Regions from separate parts of the Enterococcus raffinosus genome, predicted to be linked through region 2. Evidence: riboswitches for the same ligand, from Rfam matches in the RefSeq annotation. Region 2 holds a riboswitch; each other region holds the start of a gene.
The links. Region 2 has a riboswitch for thiamine pyrophosphate ahead of thiW (energy coupling factor transporter S component ThiW). Riboswitches for the same ligand answer to the same signal wherever they lie in the genome.
Positions count from the first base shown of each region.

Region 1: it holds a riboswitch for thiamine pyrophosphate, as region 2 does, so the genes downstream of both, tenA (thiaminase II) here and thiW (energy coupling factor transporter S component ThiW) in region 2, are expected to answer to the same signal.
Region 3: it holds a riboswitch for thiamine pyrophosphate, as region 2 does, so the genes downstream of both, thiT (energy-coupled thiamine transporter ThiT) here and thiW (energy coupling factor transporter S component ThiW) in region 2, are expected to answer to the same signal.

Region 1 is NZ_CP072888.1:1,275,064-1,282,451, reverse strand. It holds gene J9537_RS06300 (amino acid permease) at 1-61, shown strand, start outside; gene J9537_RS06295 (precorrin-2 dehydrogenase/sirohydrochlorin ferrochelatase family protein) at 86-538, shown strand; gene tenA (thiaminase II) at 837-1,493, opposite strand; TPP riboswitch at 1,674-1,765, opposite strand; gene J9537_RS06285 (aminoglycoside 6-adenylyltransferase) at 1,905-2,750, shown strand; gene J9537_RS06280 (DUF2268 domain-containing putative Zn-dependent protease) at 2,801-3,709, opposite strand; gene J9537_RS06275 (DUF2087 domain-containing protein) at 3,861-4,589, shown strand; gene J9537_RS06270 (VOC family protein) at 4,618-5,055, shown strand; gene J9537_RS06265 (arginase family protein) at 5,103-5,891, opposite strand; gene J9537_RS06260 (hypothetical protein) at 6,068-6,286, opposite strand; gene J9537_RS06255 (hypothetical protein) at 6,267-6,542, opposite strand; gene J9537_RS06250 (ATP-binding cassette domain-containing protein) at 6,786-7,388, opposite strand, start outside.
Region 2 is NZ_CP072888.1:2,937,330-2,944,717, reverse strand. It holds gene J9537_RS14380 (SdrD B-like domain-containing protein) at 1-2,780, shown strand, start outside; gene gloA2 (SMU1112c/YaeR family gloxylase I-like metalloprotein) at 2,819-3,208, opposite strand; TPP riboswitch at 3,386-3,475, shown strand; gene thiW (energy coupling factor transporter S component ThiW) at 3,619-4,098, shown strand; gene thiM (hydroxyethylthiazole kinase) at 4,095-4,913, shown strand; gene thiE (thiamine phosphate synthase) at 4,904-5,533, shown strand; gene thiD (bifunctional hydroxymethylpyrimidine kinase/phosphomethylpyrimidine kinase) at 5,530-6,348, shown strand; gene J9537_RS14350 (winged helix-turn-helix transcriptional regulator) at 6,429-6,782, opposite strand; gene J9537_RS14345 (MFS transporter) at 6,927-7,388, shown strand, end outside.
Region 3 is NZ_CP072888.1:2,707,635-2,715,022, reverse strand. It holds gene J9537_RS13250 (helix-turn-helix domain-containing protein) at 1-544, shown strand, start outside; gene ruvA (Holliday junction branch migration protein RuvA) at 721-1,314, shown strand; gene ruvB (Holliday junction branch migration DNA helicase RuvB) at 1,328-2,329, shown strand; gene J9537_RS13235 (TetR/AcrR family transcriptional regulator) at 2,341-2,916, shown strand; gene J9537_RS13230 (2-hydroxyacid dehydrogenase family protein) at 2,919-3,887, opposite strand; gene J9537_RS13225 (low molecular weight protein-tyrosine-phosphatase) at 3,941-4,399, shown strand; gene J9537_RS13220 (hypothetical protein) at 4,472-4,834, shown strand; TPP riboswitch at 4,902-5,000, shown strand; gene thiT (energy-coupled thiamine transporter ThiT) at 5,050-5,637, shown strand; gene J9537_RS13210 (hypothetical protein) at 5,688-6,458, opposite strand; gene J9537_RS13205 (class A sortase) at 6,726-7,388, shown strand, end outside.

The sequences.
Region 1 (7,388 bases), 1.4 Mb from region 2:
GGAGCAAAAGAAACGTCTGACGACTCTCTCTCAACAAAATAACGATAAGCACTCACTATAATTAGATTGCTAAGGAGCTAGAAGAATGTATCCAATTTTAGTTGATATTAAACAATTCTCAATTCTCGTTGTTGGCGGTGGGAAAATAGCCACTAGAAAAGTGTCTGCATTGATCGAGGCGGGAGCGAAACCAACAGTTATTTCACCAAGCTTCTCAGACACCTTATTAAATGAAAAAAAGAACGGTACAGTCTTATTGCGCGAACGATCTTTTCAATACGGAGATACTAGTAATTTTCAAGTTATTTTTATTTGTACAGATAATGAAGCGGTTAATCATGCGATTTTAAATGAAACCACCCCACGTCAACTCGTAAACGATACAACGAATCAAGACAACAGCAATTTTTTTAATATGGCATTCATGAAGGAAAGAGATTTCGGGATCGCCATAACAACAAATGGAAATAATCCTAAAAAAGCGAAGATTCTATTGAAAACTTTGCGTAAATATTTAAAAGGAATCAAAATGGATTAAAAAGCACCTGAATGATTGTCCTTATTTCATAAAAGGATGATTACTCAGGTGTTCTTTCAATTTAACCCATTAATAAAGGGCATCAAATGAATTAATTGCCTGTCCACCAGGATAAGCAAAACATACCTCAACATTCTCTTGGATAAATGCTTTTACAACCATTTCTGCTTCCGAAACCATTGTTAGTCCCTCGTAATAATGCAAGTGTTAATTTTTGTTTTATAGAACACAAAGAATGTCTGTCAATCGTTTTCAAACAAAAAAGACCGTTCACTATGAACGATCCCGAGTTTTGTTATCACCATTTTTCTAAAGTGAGAGCCATTTCCCAAAAATCATACTCCATTTTACTGCTAATAACGAATGCTTCCATCATTTTTCGCTGCTCATCTTTTTCGCTTTCTTGATATAAACGATCTAACAGTGCACGCTCCTTTTCAATTCCTTGCGCAGCTTCTTCCCCTGCATATGTCTCAATCCATCGCTGATATAACGGGTTGGGAGAACCCATCTCAATTAAGCGTACACCAATCTCCTGATATAGCCATGCGCAAGGTAACATTCCAGCAATAGCTGTCTTCGGTGTCCCATCAATCAGCTGTCGGTACATATGTGAAACGTAATTATACGTTGTTGGAGCTATCGGCGTTTCGGCTATCTCCTTTTCAGTAATGGCTAATTCAGTGAAAAATTCAGATCGGATTGCTAGCTCACCCAATTCAAGATTCTTGGCATTTTCGTTTAACTGAGCCTGAATTTCTTTATCATCAGTTTGCTCAGCAATATAATGGTAAAGCTTACTGAAATGTTCGAGATAGTACCGATCTTGCAGTAAATAATAGCGAAAAATCTCTGGGGCTAAATCTCCTGCTGCTAACGATTGAATAAACGGATGCGAAAAGCTTCCATCCCAAAATACTGCCGCTTCTTCTCTTGCTAACTTCGTAAACGTCATTTAATTTCTCCTTTTCAAAAAATGATTAAACAGCATCCAACTTAAACTATAAAAGTGACATTTTTTCTCTAACGCAACAAAAAACCTCCTTTATCCCTATTTAGAATGAAAAGGAGGCTTCTATGTTTGGAAATTCATACATAAGAAAACCCAACCACAAAAAAGCGATCGGGTACAAATTTATAAACCATTACACATTCCCTGCGTCAGTCCTAACTGCTTCAGGTTCAATGGGTATAATCTCAGCTTCAGAAGCACCCCTAGTGTCATTCAATTACTAAAAGTATAGCATACTCTTCTTGTAAAAAATGCCGACTAAATTAAACTTCTGTGTATTTAATAAAGCATCCTACTTTCTTTATAAAACTTGGTATACTAAAAAAAGATAGTTACCGAAAGGAATGATTCCTCATGAGAAGCGAAAAAGAAATGTACCACATTATCCTCGAAACAGCAAAAAAAGACGATCGCATTCGCGCGGTATTTTTAAATGGTTCTCGTGCCAATAAGAACGTCCCAACAGATATCTATCAAGATTATGATATTGTCTATGTAGTAACAGAACTCGAATCCTTCAAAAGGGATCCTGAATGGATCGATAGTTTCGGAGAACGTTTGATGCTGCAAACGCCTGAAACAATGCGCTCCCCCAGTGGATTAGGACACTTTAATTGGATGATGCTCTTTTCTGATGGCAATCGACTTGATTTGACTCTTATTCCGATTCCACTACTTGAATCCTTTAGTAAGGATAGTCTGACAGTACCTTTGCTTGATAAGGATGATCTGCTACCAGCCTTTCCACCCGCCTCAGACAAGGACTACCTCATAATACCTCCAACCAAAATTGAATTTGAATCGTGTTGTAATAATTTTTGGTGGTGTTTACAAAATGTTGCCAAAGGAATTGCTCGCGACCAACTTCCTTACGCTCTGATGATGTATAATACTGTCGTTCGAAAAGAGCTTCATGACATGATTGATTGGTTTATCGGCATTAAAAATAGTTTTAGTGTGTCCTCTGGAAAAATGGGTAAATACTATAAACGTTTTTTACCGAAAGATTTGTATGAACAGTATTGTGCCACTTATTCAAATACCGAGACGGAGAATCTTTGGTGTGCTACGTTTGTTGCGTGTGAGTTATTCCATACTTTGGCAGTATTTACTGCAAACCATTGTGGCTATTCTTATCAACAAGAGGATGAAAATGGCATTCGTGAATACTTAATAAAAACCCAAAACAATGATTATTAGAAAAGCATATTATTAGTCTATAAGCCCAAGAAAAATGGGCTTATTTGATTCTATTCAAATATTTTTGATTCTTTAACAAGCGTTCGGCTCGGAGTTAATGTCGCCTCCGCAATTGATTTCCCAGTATTTTTCAAATAGGCCTTTACGAGATGGTATCCAACTGTGTATCCAGCATTTCTTGAAAGTCCAACAGGCGCGTATCCCTGCTCCTTAGCGACTTCATCCCCATACATATAAGCCGAAACTTGATCAAAACCACGTGCTTCACGACCATCCTTCATTACTTCAATCGTATAATCCATCTCCTCCTTATCGTACTCTTGTACCCAAGGGCCACGGGATTCAACTCCATATAATTCCTCAGCGAAAACTTCTGCTAATCCCTCAATCACCAAATAATCCTCAACACTTACATCACCATGATTAAATGGTTCATAAGTAAATCGCACATTATGATTAAACTCATGTGCTAATGCAGATTTTAAACGCGTTCGATTAAACTCATTTGGTACAACAATCAAAAACATAAAATCTGGTATCCCACCAAAGCCACTGTATCCTTCACTCGCCATCAATACACTATTGTCTGAATCTCCCAATAAAACAGCGACAGTAAAATCATTCACAGGAATATCATAACCAATGTCACTAAAAAGTTGCGCACCATTAGCAATCACTTGCTTATACTCGGAAAAAATCTTCGTCTTCTCTAACAGATCTATTTTTGTTTGAATTTGATCAACACTTTTTCGCGGAGTCCAAATGCCTAACATCTCCGAAGCCATCACTACATCATATCCACCAGGTGTTTTTGGAGTAAGCGGTGCGTTTAAGTACCGCCACATTGGTTCAAACGGCTGCATGATTTCATACCGAAAAGCATTTTCATCTACCTTTTCTTTCAGACATCTTTTGTAAAAAGACAACGAATCAATCATCGTAACATTTATCTTATTCATGATCTAACCTCCTTGCTTATATGATAATGGTTGACGTTGCGTGAAGGTCAAGAAAAAGTGAAGCATAGACCAGTAGCAACAATTTTAAATTTGCAACCAAATTTGCAAACGTTTTTTAATTATGTTAGCATATATACAGGAGGGAGATCGTATGGAGAGTGAATTAACAATCAAGGAAATAAAAAAAGGCTATGCCAAAAAAGGGGAATTTCTTTTTCAGTGTCTGTATTGTGATCAAACGTTTGACGATCGTTTCGTCTACCCCATCAGCGAATCAAACAGCCAATTAGCACGAGCGGAAGGCGCGATGATCTATCATTTAAAACACGAACACAATGGGCCTTTTGATGCACTGCTGACTCTTGATAAGAATCAAACCGGCTTAAGCGAGACACAAAAGAACTTTTTGACTCTGTTTTCCAAAGGATTCGAGGATCAGGAAATAGCCAATCAACTGAACATTACGACATCTGCAGTAAGAAATCATCGTTTCAAATTTAAAGAAAAGAAACGTCAGGCAAAAATTCTTTTGGCCTTATTGGAATTGATCGACGAAAAGGAACAAAGTGATTTTATCGCAAACTCCTTAATCGATTCCGATGAACGGTTTGTATCCAGCAAAAAAGAAAGAGACAAAGTCTTCAGCGTTTTTCTTGATGCTAACGGGAAAGCCACTCAAATCCCGAAAAAAGAAAAAAAGCGGATTATTCTGATTCAAAAACTGGCAGAAAACTTTGTTCCTGAAAAACAATATACAGAAAAAGAAATCAATACGATTATTTCGGAAATGTTCGATGATTATGTAACGATTAGACGCTACCTCATTGAATATGGAATTTTAGGTCGTACGGTGGATGGCACTACTTACTGGAAAATATAACTGGTTTTACTAGAATGGGGGAAGAGTGATGGCATTACCAATGAAAGTCGATCATTTGCAGGTAACGGTGAAAGATGTTAATAAAGTAGAAGCCTTTTACGATGGATTAATGGAAGCTTTGGGTTTTGATTTAAACAAAAAAATCAATGTTTATTTGGAAGAGCTGGATTTGCAGGTCATTGAATATCTCGACAGTTCCTATGATTTTGGTATTTGTTCAGCATTAAGTCAATTTGAAGATCAAACTGTGCACAGAAGAAAGCCCGGTGCGGTTCATCATATTGCTTTTAGAGCCTCCTCTAGAAACGAAGTCGATCGAATGTATCAAATAGTGCGTGGTCTTGGCGCTGAAATCTTAGATAAGCCGCAAATTTTCCCACAACACGGGCCAAACTATTATGCTCTCTTCTTTAACGATCCAGATGGAATTAAGTATGAGATCGTCAATAATGATGATCATTGTTGAGGATGGTTACAACGTTTCAAACAGCCAGCACCTGCTGACTGTTTTTTCTATTCCCTAAATATTTCCATACTCGCGAATGCATTCCGCAAGTTAATCGTATCCCACGGTAGATGTTCCCAAATGCTAAATCCAACGATTTCAGCCTTTTCAGAAACATCGTGAATGATTCGCGTGATTTGATCTAGTGTCATTGTGCCCACTGGTGCAGGAAATTTATCAATAGCTAGATGAGGTTTCCCTGGATGAGTCGAACGAAAATCCTGCGGGGACAGGACATCCAAATCAAAATGAATCGCTAACTGTTTAATGTGGTTCTGATTGATCAAACCGACCAATGCTCGACTATCGCCTGCCAATTTGTCGGGTGTCCGGTAATTCATCTGTAACTCATCGACTTGATGGTCGCAGGGTCGAAGTTCTTCATATTTCAAACCAACTAGCATCACTTGCTCTATTTTAAAGGGATGCTGAACTTTTTCTGCAAATTGTGGTGCGCCATGTCCTAATAAATTACCTAGGACCATCATATGTTCACGATTGCTGTCATTGATCGTGGACATATCAGAATGAGCATCTATCCAAAGAATCCCTAATGTATCTGGATATTTTCCATGGAGATAGTCAAACGGTGCCTGTGATATCGAACAATCTCCGCCTAGTGTGATAACTTTTTCCGGTGCTTTTTCTTCCAAAATCCTAGCCGCTTCTGCCAGTTGTTTCAACAATCCGCTTTCACCGATTACGCCATGTTCAAGCGGTAGTTCTTGTGGAAGCTCCTTGTCAACGGAGACTTGCACCATTTCGGCTTGATTGCCTTGCGGGACGATATGACTCAATAACTCAGAGCCAAAAAATAATTTGGATTGTTTCCTCCCTGCCACTGGGGAAAGAGCAATCTGAGCGTTTTACTCATAAAAATTTCCTCCTTTAATCGGGGCATAAGCAACATCAAAACTTTTCATTATCTATAATATACTCATATTTATCTTCCGAAAAAAATCAAAAAAAAGGACTAGCAATCTAGTCCTAATTCTTCATGTACATATAAAGACATTTCAGCATTTTCATCAATCAATTTGTAAAAGTATTGTAGCTGATCATCTTTTCTGGCTGCAACGAATGCCTCACGCAAATCCATGCATTTTTGGATAGCGAATATCCATATATCGGCAATAAACTCATCACACATCTTTTGATGAACGATACTTAAGTTAAACGTATTCACTGACATAATCTTCCACCCCCTGCCCCTCTTGCTCTGGCTTGAAGATAATGACTAATCCTTTAGTATCAGCCGTCAACACCATATCAGTACCTTCAATCTCACTACCGTGTTTCAATGCATGATAATATAACTGGTCCACACTCCAGCCTTTTGCCGCTAATGTGACCATTTCTAAACATAACTTACCTACCTTTGCTTCTACTTCTGGTGTTGCATACACCATCATGGGTGCATAGCAACAGATGTTTTTTAATCGATCCATCACAATCATCCCCCTTTAAGTATAACAAAAAATCCCGTCATTTAGACGACTAGACCTATCCAACAACTTTTAAAAAAATGAAAGAAAAGTCAGCGAGCCTACTCTCTGTTGAGCTTTTAGCCTTTAAATAATAATTAATCTAAACAATTCTTTTTATTAATATTTTCTACTATAAATTAATCTAACGTCCTTCATATTTTGAAAATCTCCAGGTGAGATGGCATTAAAAAATCTCCTGCTGAATTAGCAGGAGATCGCATGCTCGATTCGTTCACTACTTTTCTTCAAATACTCACCAGTGATCGTTCCGCTTTCTAATAAATCTTCAGGAACACCGCTGAAAACAACGTTGCCGCCCTTCACACCGCCCTCTGGTCCGATATCAATAATCCAATCGGCTTGCTTAATGATCTCACTATGATGTTCAATGATAATCAATGTGTTTCCTTTATCCACCATCCGTTGAAACAGCCCGTTTAACTTTTTGATGTCTGATAGATGCAGTCCTGTCGTCGGTTCATCAAGAATGAAAACAGTTTCATTTTGCGTGATCGCCTTAGTTAATTTTAGTCTTTGTCGTTCCCCGCCAGAGAGTGTGGTCAAGGTACGTCCGATCGGTAGATATGTTAACCCAGTATCAATCATCGCCTGCAGCTTATCGTTCATTTTTTTACTACCGATACCGCAATAGAAGTCTTGCAGCTCTTTGGGTGTCATTGCCAACACGTCTAAAATTGTGGATCCTTTCAAGCGATAACTCAATGCTTCATCAGAGAAGCGCGTCCCGCCACAAGCTTCACATTCATTCACGATTGGATCCATGAATACCAGTTCCACTGTCGTCTC
Region 2 (7,388 bases):
AGGACAATGGAAATGGCGGCGGAATCTATCTAGTCAGCGGGTGTACGCTTACCCAAAATGCTGGTGAAATCAACCAAAATGAAGCAACCAATGGTGCGGGCATTTATACTACTGGTGGAACAGTCGAAATGACAGGTGGAACAATTCATCATAACAAAGCTAGTGCTGACGGTGGCGGGATCTATACAACAGAAGGACCGATTCAGGTATCCAACGGTGAAATCAGTCAAAATACTAGCGAGGTAAACGGTGGCGGGATTTTTATCCGAAAAAGTACCTTAACGATAACTGATGGAAAGATAAAGAACAATACCGCTAACATTGATGGCGGTGGGATACGTGCAACAGGTGAAGCGATTCTCGAGGTGACCGGCAGCGCAAGTGAAATTAGTGAGAATGAGGCCAATTATGGCGGCGGCATCTCGGCAAATGAAAACAGCCAAATAACTATGACTGACGGGACCATCAGTAAAAATACTGCAGGGCAACGCGGCGGCGGAGTCAATTTAGATGGGACAGCGACCACCTTCACCATGCAAGGAGGAGAAATCAGCGAAAACAAAGCGAAGCAGAGTGGCGGTATCTTAGCAGATAAAGCCATTGTCACAATTACTAATGTAAAAGTACGCAGCAATCAATCGACTGGGAATCAAGCAGGAGAAGGCTATGGCGGCGGGATCATGATCGAGAATCAATCGAATGGGACTGGCGGCTGGTATTCAGCGAAGGTGACCGTCATCGACAGTGAATTTACAGGAAACAGTGCTTATGATGGCGGTGGTCTATATGTAAGTGAAGGAAGTCAAGAGTTGTCGATCACCGGGTCTACTTTCACAGAGAATACCGCTCGACATCAAGGCGGCGGCATCTTTGTCAACGGCACCCAGACCAAAATCAGCCATAGTAGCTTTGTTTCAAATAAGGCCAGCAGGTATGGTGGCGCCTTAAAGCTGGGGATGGCAACGGTATTAGAAATAGAAACCAGTACAATCAGCGGCAATGAGTCTCGTTATGGCGGTGGCATCTCCGCCAATGACGGCAGCAAGATCACGATGACAGCGACCGATATTATAGGAAATAGTGCCCGTCATATCGCGGATGGTGAGTCTGAGATCGTAGAGGGCACGCCATCAGTGAGCGGAACGGAAAAAGAAAATATAGGCGGTGACGGTGGCGGCGTAAATATTGATTTGCCGGATACGGAATTTAAGATGACCAAAGGAAAAATTGAAGGCAATATCGCCGAAAGCAGTGGCGGTGCATTATTTGCGACTGCACACGCAAAATTCACGCTTGGCGGGACGGAGGCTGAACAAGTTGAGGTAATCAAGAATACTTCGGAATCGCAGGGTGGGGCGCTTTTTCTTAAAGAAAATGTTGAAGGGACCATCAGTAATAGTCTTATAGATGCCAATACCGCTGGAGGAAATGGTGGTGGGGCGCGTCTAGAAGCCGATGCTCGTTTGATTATCATGAATAGCAGTCTGAGTAAAAACACCGCTTCTTATGGCGGTGGGATCTCTGCCAATAGCGCCAGTACCGTCGAAATGAACGGCTCAGCAAGTACAATTTCCGATAATACAACCAGTAATTTTGGCGGCGGGGTGAATATTGATAACGCAGGGACAGTCTTTACCATGAACGATGGTTCGATTGCTAGTAATCCTGCACGAAATGGCGGCGGTGTCTTTGCCAGTGCCGGCGCAGAGTTTCAGATGAATGCGGGCTTGATCACTCAAAATACCGCGCTCAATAACGGTGCGGGCGTGTATCTCCAAGCAACGGCGCAGTTATCGGTTACTGGTGGTACCATTTCACTGAACGTCGCAAAAAGAAGCGGTGGCGGTATTTTTACAGAGGATTATTATTATGATTCTCCAGTAGATGCAGATGCTTACTATCGAAACATTACAGTTACCGGTTCAGGTGAGGTCACCGAAGACAATCGTTCTCAGAGAAAGCAGCCTATACCACAGATTATCAATGGACCGCTTGGATTTGAAAATAGTTATCTGAATGATTATCAGGTCAATTATTTCCCGAACTCAGTAAGAATCGTTTATGATCCAAATGGTGGCGGCGGCGAACTATATGAGGAACAATATTTCAAACTAAATCCTCCAGAAATTGCAACAATTCGTTCAGAAACAGAGTTGAAATATACCCCGCCAAGTGACCATCCTGAGTATGTATTTCTATATTGGTGCGAAAGTGCTGATGGTGAAGGCAAGCGCTATAGTACAGAGGGAACGGACAAGATTACGATGGATAGTGATAAAGTACTTTATGCGATTTGGGGACCGCCAACGACCCTTTCTGGGACAATCTTTCTTGATAAAATCAAAAATAGTACCTATGACAAGGGTGAAGAATTAGAGAATCGAGAAGTGACCTTATATAAGAAGGTGGAAAATTCCTCTGAGTATGTTGCAATCGAAACAACCCTTACAAACCAAGATGGCAACTACTACTTTACAGCTACCGATCAAAATTCCTATAAGGTTTCTGTGAAAGTACTGGATGGGGAATATGGCAAGTATGGATTTGTCAAAAAAGGGAGTACGAAACTTAGCAGTCACGTGAACCCGGATGGCTTTTCTGATCCGATTACTATCGACATCGAAAAAGAAAGAAAGCCCGTTTTAAATGCCGGTTATCTTGAATCAGTCGTTGTCACAGGCGTGAAAAACAACGCAGAAAATGGCTTCTTTTATCTGATCAGTCTTCTGTTAGCTGGACTCGTAGTAACGCGTATTTTTGCGCTTAGAAAAACCGAATAGAGAAAACGCTCCTTTTCAACGACGAAAAGGAGCGTTTTTTATTCGTGTAATTCCAATGGCAGACCGTCAGGATCAAAGAAGAAGGTCATCTTCTCACCAGTAAAGTCATCGGTTCGCAGAGGTTCGCACTCGATTCCGTGACTGTTCAAGTAAGCGATGGTTGCTTCAATATCCTTTGTTTTAAAGGCTAAATGGCGTAATCCCGCTGCCTCTGGAAAGCTTGGGCGTTTCGGTGGATTTTTCACCGCGAAGATTTCTAATTCTGCGTCGTTCAGTTGTAGATCGAGTTTGTAATCTTGACGCTCTGGTCGGTAATGCTCCCGAATAATCGGCAGACCAAGGATATCGACATAGAAATGCTTCGCCTTCTCATAGTCGGAAACAATAATAGCGACATGGTGAATCGCGGAAAAATTTGGTTTCGGCATAAAACCATCCTTTCAGTTTTTACTTATCTAGTTTATTGTAACAGGACTAGAGGCTGGAGGCGTTCTAGCCGCTTTCTTAAACGTCTTATCGCGTCAAAGCTGAGGGAGTTTACAAAGTCTTTTCTTATTATAAGCTAGTTGGATTAAAAAAAGTATGTTATACTCCAATCAATTGAAGAGAAACATTTGGGGTGCTGTTTAGCTGAGATTATACCCATGGAACCTGATGCAGTTAAGACTGCCGCAGGGAAATGTAGCTAGTTGACTGATCGTACCCGACCATTTTATTTTGGTTGGGTTTTTCTGTCTTTTACTCCTTTTGTTTCTTGCAGAATGGTTGCTTGAAAATGAGAAAGGAGTTTTTTGTCGTGGAGAAAAATAAAATCCACAAATTGACGCTATTGGCTTTAATGATTGCCTTGGATGTTGTTTTGTCACCTTTAATGCGAATCGAGGGGATGGCGCCGATGTCTAGTGTCATGAACATTATAGCCGGCGTGTTGTTGGGCCCCATTTATGGAACGGTGATGGCGCTAGTTTGTGCTTTGATCCGGATGACGATGTTAGGGATTCCGCCTTTGGCGCTGACGGGAGCGGTGTTTGGGGCTTTCTTTGCGGGGCTGTTTTATCGTTTGGGAAAGAAGCTGATTTGGTCAATGCTGGGTGAAGTTGTTGGTACGGGAATTATCGGATCTCTCTTATCTTATCCTGTGATGGTGTGGTTCACCGGCAGTCAGAATGAGCTGTATTGGTTGATTTACACCCCGCGCTTTGTCGGTGCGACCCTGATTGGTTCGGCGATTGCTTTTGTCGTCTTAGTAAAGCTGAAGGAGACCGCGATCTTTAAACGCTGGCAGCGCCTGTTTTCTAGTGAAAGGATGTTTGGATGATGAAAATAGATGGTTCGAAACTACTGCCCTTAACCGAGGCTCCGCTAGTTCATTGTATAACCAATGAGGTGACCTGTGAAACGGTAGCGAATGCGCTGCTTTATATCGGAGCAAAGCCGATTATGGCTTGTGATCCGCGGGAGTTTGACGAGCTGTTTCGACAGACAGACGGTTTATTGCTGAATATTGGTCATCTCTCGGAGGAACGTGAAAGAAGTTTAGTCGCCGCTGCGAAGCTGGCAAACAAGGTGGGAAAGCCAACAGTCGTTGACCTAGTAGGCTATGGGGTCAGCCGCACAAGAGATCGGATAGGGCGTCAGCTTGTTGAAGAAAAGCCAACCGTAGTAAAGGGGAATATTTCTGAACTGCGTAATTTTTGCGGCTTACCAAGCCATGCCCGAGGAGTGGATGGTAGTGAGCTGGATCAAAGTGACCCAGCAATCGAAGAATTAACGAATGCCCTGCAGCAATTAACAAAGACGTATCCTAAAACAACCTTTTTAGCCACTGGCAGCCAAGATATTATTGTGGATCAGTGCAGAGTCTGGCAGCTGCGAAACGGCGTGCCGGCATTGGATCGCTTTACTGGGACCGGCGATGTTGTCGGTGCTTTGATCGCCGCGTTATTGGGGACTGGAGCAGAGGCTTCGGCGGCGGTCGTTACGGCGGTCAGCTATTTTAATTTATGCGGAGAGCAAGCAGGCGATGAAAATGGCTTGGCGGCTTTTCGACAAGCGACCTTGAATCAACTCTCGCTTTTGATGGAAAAAGAGTGGTGGACTGAAGTGAAGGGAGAAGAGAAACAATGGACTTAACGCTTTATTTGGTAACAGCTCGCTATGATTTTAGCGATGAACACTTTTTGACTGTGATTGAAGAGGCCTGTAAAAATGGAGTTACACTTGTTCAGCTGCGAGAAAAAGACTTACTGACAGGAGAATTTTATGCACTGGCTTTGAAGGTAAAACAGGTGACGGATCGGTATCAGATCCCGCTAATCATCAATGACCGGGTAGATATTTGCTTGGCGGTTGATGCGGCAGGGGTGCACATCGGGGATGATGAAATGCCAGTAGAGGTGGTGCGGTCGCTGATCGGTCCCGAAAAAATCTTAGGCGTGTCAGCAAAAACTGTCGAGCGAGGAGTCGAGGCAGAAAAAGCCGGTGCGGACTATTTAGGTATTGGCGCGATTTTCCCAACAAAAACCAAAGAGACGCCGCTAACTTCGATCGAAACACTGAAGGCAATCAATGAGCAGGTAACGATTCCTAGTGTTGCGATCGGCGGGATCAAGGAAGATAACCTGACGGATTTTTACGGTACGGGAATCGCCGGGGTATCGATCGTCAGCGAAATCATGCAGGCAAAAGCGGTCGGCGAAAAAGTTCGACGTTTGAAAGAAAAAATGGATAAAGTATTGGGGGAATCAAAATGATAAATGAAACGCCTCAGGTTGTAACAATTGCCGGATCAGATTCTGGCGGTGGCGCAGGAATTCAAGCGGACCTCAAAACCTTCCAGGCACGAAAGGCTTTTGGGATGAGCATTATTGTGGCATTGACGTCTCAGAATACGTATGGGGTACAAGACAGCATGGCGATTCCTAGCCCCTTTATCGAAGCGCAGTTTGACTCTTTAGCCGCTGATTTTACGATTGGTGCTGCTAAGACCGGGATGTTGGCGGATGTGGAACGAGTAGAAACGGTGGTAAAAAAGCTGAAGCAGGTAGATTTTGGCCCAGTAGTCGTAGATCCTGTAATGGTAGCGAAGGGCGGGCATCACCTCTTGCAAAGTGACGCGGTAAAAACGATCAATCAGCAATTACTGCCATTAGCGACGATCGTTACCCCCAATCTGCCAGAAGCAGAAGTCATCATTGGTCAGCGGATCGTGACGGATCAGGAGATGATCGAGGCAGCGAAAAAGCTGCAAGCCTTCGGTACGCAGAACGTTGTCGTTAAAGGCGGACACAGCCAGAACAAGGATGCGGCGGACTATGTTTTGCTGGCCTCAGGAGAAAGCTTCTGGATGAGTGCGCCGAGAGTGGAGACAGCAAGTACTCATGGAACCGGCGACACCTTCTCCGCCTGTATCGCCGCGGAACTGGCAAAAGGAACCGAGCTGAAGGAAGCGATCATTATCGGCAAGAAATTTATTCAAGCCGCTATCAGCCAGCCGATTTTTGTTGGGCACGGACATGGTCCAACCAATCATTGGGCCAAAATGACCGATAATATCGTCATCAAATAAAAAAAGAAGTTGAGAAAGAGTCTCTTCTCTAAACGTTACAAGCGAACGATTTTAGAGACCAGCGCCTTCTCAACTTCTTTTTAGTTTGCCTTCAAACAAATATCTTGTCCTTGCTCCTGCAGGTGAGCAACATGCTGCTCGCCCCAGCTGCACAGACTATCCAGAATATCAGACAGGCTGCGGCCATAATCGCTTAATGAATATTCGACTTTCGGCGGCACCTGTTGATACACTTTCCGGTCAATAATATTATCTTCCTCTAACTCACGAAGCTGCTGCGTCAGCATTTTTTGGCTGATGCCAGTAATTCCTCGCTTCAAGTCGCTGGGACGCATCGGTCCATGGCGAAGGTTACAGAGAATAATGGGTTTCCATTTTCCGCCGATAACATCCATCGTCGCTTCGACACCGATCATATAGGAACGATTCTCCAAAAAAATTCCTCCTTAAAATGTTGATACCATCCAAAAGTTACTAAAAGGTATCTATAGTACAAAAAAGTGGGTACTTATCAAAAGATCATCAACAGTATATAGTATCTTCTCGTAGGTTACAAATACTTTTTTTGGAGGAACAAAATGGAAAAGAAACTCTCACCAAATTTAACATTACTGGCTCTCGCGATTAATGCCTTCGCGATCGGGTCAACGGAATTTATCAGCGTCGGGCTTTTGCCGATGATTGTTAAAAGCTTCAACGTCACACTCGCACAAGCAGGTTTGACTGTTTCATTGTACGCTTTAGGCGTTACGATCGGAGCCCCTTTATTGACCGTTTTAACAGGAAAATGGAACCGACGTAGTTTGATGATCGGCATTATGCTGCTGTTTATTAGCGGGAATCTGCTGGCGGCTTTTGCACCGACCTTCTTTATTTTATTGCTAGGCCGCATTTTGGCAGCCTTGGCTCACGGAATCTTTATGTCTGTTTCAACTGTGATTGCGGCCGACGTTGTTGAGCCTTCACGTCGTGCAAGTGCCATCGCCATCATGTTTACAGGGTTGACTGTGGCTACCGTGACGGGAGTACCGCTTGGAACC
Region 3 (7,388 bases), 230 kb from region 2:
GATGTATCGTCAATTGGAAAAGAAAATCAATGATTCAGCTACCTGGAAAAATTTTCAGGCACTGCAAGCCGAAAATTATTTGATCAGTGGGCATCTTTACCATCGATTGTTTCCAATGATTCGCTTTAACATCAATGGAAAGGCCTTTTGGACGAATATCACCAAACAGCAGCCGCAGCTTGTCGCCTTTGTAACGGAAATTTTAGCGGACCAAGGCGGCAGTGAATCTATTCTGTTTGGTCGTTATCTTTCTGTCTTGCGTCGTTTGCCGGAATTGACGATCCACCCTGTTGTTCGAATCTTCTTACAGACCGATCTGCCGGAATTTGAAGAAACCATTTTAAAAGAAGACTTGCGGCGGTTTTTGGCCAATGATTTTCAAGTCGTTTTTGCAGAATCATTAGAAAATTGTGATTTATGTTTAACAACCAGTCTGCTTATTGAAGAGGAAATACCGACACTGGCGATTACTCAAGAATTGCGAATGAAGGATTATTTCTCATTACTACAGTTATTGCAAGGATTCGGCGGTAAGAGTTTTTAACCGCCGCTTTTTGTGCTAAAATAATGAGAACATATGTGCAGAAATTCTAGGTTTCCTTCGAACCTTTCAATTATGTTGAAAGGATAGGGGATAAATCAATACTTGATTTTATTAAACAGGAATTACTGTGGATTACAGGTATAGGAAACATTCCTTACTATCAGAAAGGATTAATTATGTACGAATATATTACAGGTCGATTGACCTTCATCAGTCCAAGCTATGTGGTATTGGATGTCAATGGCATCGGCTATCAAATCGCGTTAGGAAATCCTTATCGCTACAGCAGTAAAATGGAGCAGTCTGTGACAATCTATGTGCAGCAGATCATTCGCGAGGATGCACATTTATTATACGGTTTTGAAACCTTGGCGGAAAAAGAACTATTCTTACGTCTGCTTTCTGTTTCGGGGATCGGACCAAAAAGCGGATTAGCAATTATGGCAAATGAAGATCACCAAGGTCTGATTCAGGCTATCGAGGCTGGAGACGTGACTTATCTGACGAAATTCCCGGGAGTCGGCAAGAAGACGGCTCAGCAAATGGTCTTGGATCTAAAAGGCAAGCTGGCTGAGTTGGTGGATGATCCGATGTCCTTGTTCTATGAGGGCAATGATGATACTGCGCTGGCTGAAGCGATGGAAGCTCTGCAAGCCTTGGGCTACAGTCCAAAAGAGATCAAGAAAGTAGAAAAAGTACTGGAAAAAGAAACGCTGCAAAACACCGACGATTATTTGCGGGCAGCTTTGAAATTAATGATGAAGAAATAGGAGGACGACCTAGATGGATGAAGAACGTTTGCTTTCACCGGATGCGGATGAGAGTGATAAAAGTTTAGAAAAATCGTTGCGTCCTCGTTATCTTGCACAATATATCGGTCAGGATAAGGTTAAGCAAGAGCTTACGATCTATATCGAGGCGGCGAAGAATCGTCAGGAAGCGTTAGACCATGTTCTGCTTTACGGACCGCCTGGGTTAGGGAAAACGACGATGGCAATGGTAATCGCGAACGAAATGGATGTGCAGATTCGCTCTACCAGCGGTCCTGCAATTGAACGGCCGGGAGATTTAGTCGCGATTTTGAATGAGTTAGAACCGGGAGATGTACTATTTATCGATGAGATTCATCGATTGCCGCGAGTGGCGGAGGAAACCTTATATTCAGCGATGGAGGATTACTATGTTGATATTATGGTAGGGCAAGGGCCGACTGCTCATCCGGTTCATTTTCCGTTACCGCCATTTACTTTAGTAGGTGCAACGACACGTGCAGGAATGCTTTCTGCGCCATTGCGTGATCGCTTTGGGATCATTTCACATATGGAATATTATGAGGAAACAGATTTACGGGAGATTGTCTTGCGCTCGGCGGATATCTTCCAAACAGAGATTGTGGAAGAAGGAGCGGTTGAGATCGCTCGAAGATCACGGGGGACGCCTCGAATCGCTAACCGTTTGTTAAAACGGATTCGTGATTTTGCTCAAGTGCAATCAGACGGTGTGATCAATCAATCCATTGCGGATCAGGCACTACGTTTATTGCAGGTGGATGAAGCTGGATTAGATTACGTCGATCAGAAGCTTTTAAAAACAATGATCGAACTATATCATGGCGGCCCCATCGGTTTAAGCACTTTGGCAGTAAATATTGGGGAAGAACGTGAAACAGTAGAAGATATGTACGAACCGTATCTGATTCAAAAAGGATTTATCAAACGAACGCCGCGGGGCCGTATGGCAACACCGTTGGCTTATGAACATTTCAATTATCCTTATCAAGCATAGAAGGTGAAAAGATGGCGGAAGGAAAAGCGACCAAAGAAACATTTGTGCAATCACTAGTTGCATTGTGCCAAGAAAAAAAATACGACAAAATAACTGTTCAAGATATCAGTCAGATGGCCAGCTTAAACCGCCAAACATTTTATTATCACTTCAAGGACAAAAATGATCTGCTTCATTATGCATACTATCAACGAGGATTGCAGTATCTAGTTTCTGACGAGTTGGCCTTGACCAATTGGGAAGAATCCGTTCTGAAAATGTTAAAAGAAATGCAGGTTTGTCATCAGTTTTATTTGAATACCGTAACGGCAAATCCGGAAGTACTCACAAAAGAATTTAATGAATTGGCGCAACGCTTGTTCGTTCGTCTATTTGATGAGGTGGACCAAGAGGGAGAACTTTCTCCAACAGATAAAGAGTTTTATGCTCGCTTTTTAGCTCATGGCTGCGGTGGGATTTTGGTCGACTGGTTGCTGGCTGGAGCGGATCAGCCGCCAATCACAATTGCGGCGCAGCTGTTCCGTTTTGCTAAGGACATTGAGTTTTTTGCTTATCGATTATACGAAAAAGACTGGAATGAGCGTTAAGCTCAGTCCAGTCCGTTAACGATATGTTTGACAGGTTCTTGATTTTTGATGGCAATCGCATTTTTCGCGACGATTTCCGCCATTTGGTCTCGAGCTTCCACACTGGCATTGCCGATATGCGGAGTCAAGATGACATTAGAAAGCTCTTTCAAGCCTTCGGTGACCTTAGGCTCGAATTCATAGACGTCTAAAGCGGCGCCTGCAATTTGTTTGTCTTTTAGTGCTTGAAGCAAAGCTTCTTCATCAACTAACGGCCCGCGTGCTGCATTGATTAAAAAGGCACTGTCTTTCATTTGTTTAAAGGTTTCGCTAGTAACGAGATGACGGGTATCCTCTGTTAATGGGGCATGCAGGGTCAAAACGTCTGCTTGTTGAAATACTTCTTCTTGGGATACATAGGCTGCCTGCAATTTTTCCTCTAATTCAGAAGGTGAGGGATGACGTTGATTGTAAAGGATGTTCATCCCAAAAGCGTTCATCATTTGCGCCAATGCTTGACCGATTTGTCCCATACCGATGATTCCTAAAGTTTTGCCTTTCAGTTCATGGCCCAAGAAGAAAAGCGGTGCCCACCCATCAAAACCTTTGTCGTGCATCAAACGATCGCCCTCGACGATTCGACGAGACAAGGCGATGATTAGACCAGCAGTCAATTCTGCCGTTGCGTTGGTAGAGACTACCGGAGTATTTGTTACATAGATGTTCTTTTCTTTTGCATAAGCCGTATCGATGTTATTGTAGCCTGCTCCAAAGTTAGCGATCAGCTTTAAATGCGGGGCAGCATCGATGACTTCACGATCAACTTGAGTGGACAGCGGACAGATCAGTACGTCACAATCAGCGATATTTTCGATCAATTCCTTTTTCGAAATTAACCCGCTGCCTTCATAAACGTGATACTCAAGGGCCGCTTCTTTCAATAATGATGTGCCAAGCTCAGGTAGTTTGGCGGAAAGATAAATTTTACTCATTTCCAATCCCCCATTTCATTTCAATAAATTGACTATAGCACAGGAGGACGAACATGAAAAAGATTCTATTTGTTTGCATGGGAAATATTTGCCGTTCACCAATGGCAGAAGCCATTTTCCGTGATGCCTTTCAAAAAAAGCAAAATCAGCAGTTCCAAGTGGATTCCGCAGCGACCAGTCGTTGGGAAGTCGGCAACCCGCCTCATCGAGGAACTCAGAAAATATTGGCTCAGCATGATATCTCTATTAAGGGAATGCGCGCACGCCAAGTGACGGAACAAGATTTTTATGATGCAGATTACATTATCGGGATGGACCAAGAAAATGTTTATGATCTGGAATCGATGGCACCTGCTGGAACCGAAGAAAAGATTTATTTGTATTTAGATCGCGTTCCGGGACACGATGGGGAGAGCATACCAGACCCTTGGTATACAGGAAATTTTGAAGAAACTTATGATTTAATTCAAAAAGGTTTAAACGAATGGTTAACTTTTTTTGAAAAAGGCTAGATTCCTTGTTTTTTCCCGTGAATTTAAGTAAAATCATACTACACAACCATGCTCTTGATAGGAGGAAGCTGAATGTCTAAAAACGAGAAGCCCAAAAAGAATTTAATCAAGCTGTTTTCGAATTCATCGTATCGTTTCATCTCGGATTTTTTGAATGATTCTGCTGAAAAACGCGCTCAAGAGCAAGCAAATGAGAATATTTTTCTCAAACTGAAGATGGCGGCTCTACAGAATAGTTTAGTAGTCATTCAAGTTCAAGATGAAAAAGATGAAGAAAAATTCCAAACAATTTCAGGCTGGCTGCCAAAAGTAGTAACCAATGAATCAATTGTTATCCGCACACAAGAAAATCAGCTAGTGATGCTGACGATCGATCGAATCAAGAAGGTTACAACTCTATCGCCAAGCGGAGATCAAGAAAGTATTTCGCGTTAAAAGTAATTAATACCTTTACGAGTGGGCGGACATCTGCTATACTCTGGGTGTATCAAAATAGAATAATACTGTCGCAAAGGGGAGCCCTCGGGCTGAGATTGAGATTACTCTAAACCCTAGTACCTGTTTCGGTTATTCGAGCGTAGGAATTGTGATGAAGTAAAGATATTTACTTCTCCTTTGTGGACTGTATGTTCAAAAGGAGGAGTTTTTTTATGTATAAGACAAGAATTTTAGTGGAAGGCACAGTGGTGGCGGCTTTGTCGCTAGTATTGTCGTTTATTCCCACAACCATCGGCAGCAGTTTTACAATTTCTTTAGGGATGATCCCCTTGACATTGTTTGCATTACGCAGAGGCTTGAAGCCGGCTTTGATGTCGGCGTTTATCTGGGGGATTTTGCATTTTCCAGCAAGTCAGGTTGTTTACCTAAGTGTGATACAGGTTTTGATTGAATACCCAATTGCTTTTACTTTTGCGGGATTTGCCGGCTTGTATGCAAAGAAGGTGCAACAAAGTTTAGCTGAACAAAATATGTGGAGCGTTCGAAAAAATATTATTCTAGCTTCTCTTGTTGGAACAGGGGCAAGATTCTTCTGGCATTTTATTGCAGGTGTGGTCTTCTGGGGCAGCTATGCCTTGTGGGGAATGAACCCGTGGATATTCTCACTAGTTATGAATGGGGTCAGTGGTTTAGCGACTGCAATCGTTACGGCAATTGTTGCAGTTCTCGTTGCAGAAAAGGCTCCGCAACTATATTTGCCGAAGGATACTAAGCTCATTCAAAAGCAAAGCCATCAATAAATAAGAAAAAGCATTTGTCTGTTTAAGGACAAATGCTTTTTTGAACACTATTAACGGAAAGAAAAGACAGGATCATCATTTTCGACCTCTAAAGCCCATACTTGTTTGGCTGTATCGTAAGTAATCTCTGCGATCTGTTGTTCTTTTTTATAATTTTTTGGACTACGTCGCCATCCCTTTTCATCAGATAAGAAAATAGGGATATGATAGATTTTATTTTTCAATTCTGACAGGTCAAGGCAGAAAATTGCGCCTTCTTGTAAAATTGGATATAATTCCTTCAACAGTTCTCCATCTAGGGGCGTGACCGAGGAGCCTTTTCGGAAGAAGGACCGACGATCATTGACTTTTTCTAAGACGATTCGAGTCAGTTTGCTAGCAAGGATGCGATAAAACTCATCTAAGTAACGGTAGTAGACACGCATGGTTTCGTTCCCTAGGTTGAAGTAAACAAAATTGTTTTGCAGTTTATAGAAAAAGGGAGAATGCAGATGTGTCCGCATGTGACCAAAATAGAGTAATTCTGAAATTTCTAATGGAGTCAGTTCTTTTAACATCGCTAAATCATTAAAATCGATCCACTTGGTTCCTTTCGAATGAGTGAATGTCTTAGTAGTAAAAAACTGTTGGACTTGTTCTGGACCATTAACGATCTTCAATCCTGTATGTGGCTCGTATTCACCAGCTTCTGCGACAGGGTCTAGCAATAACAAATGTTTAGGTTGGTGAACGATGCCATCGACAAAATCGTTGGGTGAAAAACCTTTTGAAAGCACAGCATTGCTTGTGGAATCGATATAAGCAAATAACGTATCTGGCACAAATTTTCACCCTTTCTAATAGTCGTCACAATCATTTTAACCCATTAATAAAAAAAAAGCTCGTATCTTTTATTTTAAAATTAGATTACAAAGGCCTTAAAAATTGCAACATTGAAGCACTTTTTTAACAATTAAAATCATTTTAATAAATAACAACTTTCTAATGTATTTATTTCTTTTTTTAATTTTTTCTCTATTAAGTGAAAGTAGTCTCACGAGATGGAACGGAGTATGATATGATTAGCAAGAGAATGCGGGAGGATTGAGATGAAGAAAAAAAGAAATTGGCTGATTAATATTTTTCTTTTCTTATTACTGTTAGTAGGACTGGCCTTGATTTTTAACAATCAAATTAAGTATTTTTTAATGCAATATAATGGCGACCGCTATGCTGTAGCGAAAATGGATCGTGCGGAGATTGATAAAAATATGGAAGAAGAAGCATCCTTTGATTTTGATGCTGTTCAGCCAGCCAGCACGGAAGCTGTCTTGCAGGCACAATTGGATAATAAACGGCTGCCAGTGATTGGCGGGATCGCTATTCCGTCGGTGGAGATCAACCTGCCGATTTTTAAAGGGCTATCCAATGAGGTTCTTTTATATGGGGCTGGAACATTGTCTCCTGATCAAAAAATGGGCGAAGGAAATTACGCTTTAGCCAGTCATCGTGCCGACCGTCCGGGGCTTTTGTTCACGCCGTTGGAAAGTGTCAAAGAGGGCGATCTGATCTATTTAACCGATTTACACAATATCTATACCTATAAGACGACACTCAAGGTTCGAGTACAGCCAACAGAAGTGAAGTATTTAGATGTTCACCCTGATAAGCAGCAAGTTACGCTGATTACTTGTGGTGAAATTGAAGGGGTAACGCGGATCATCGTCCAGGGGGATTTGGTAGCTATGACCCCGGTCAACAATGCCACAGAT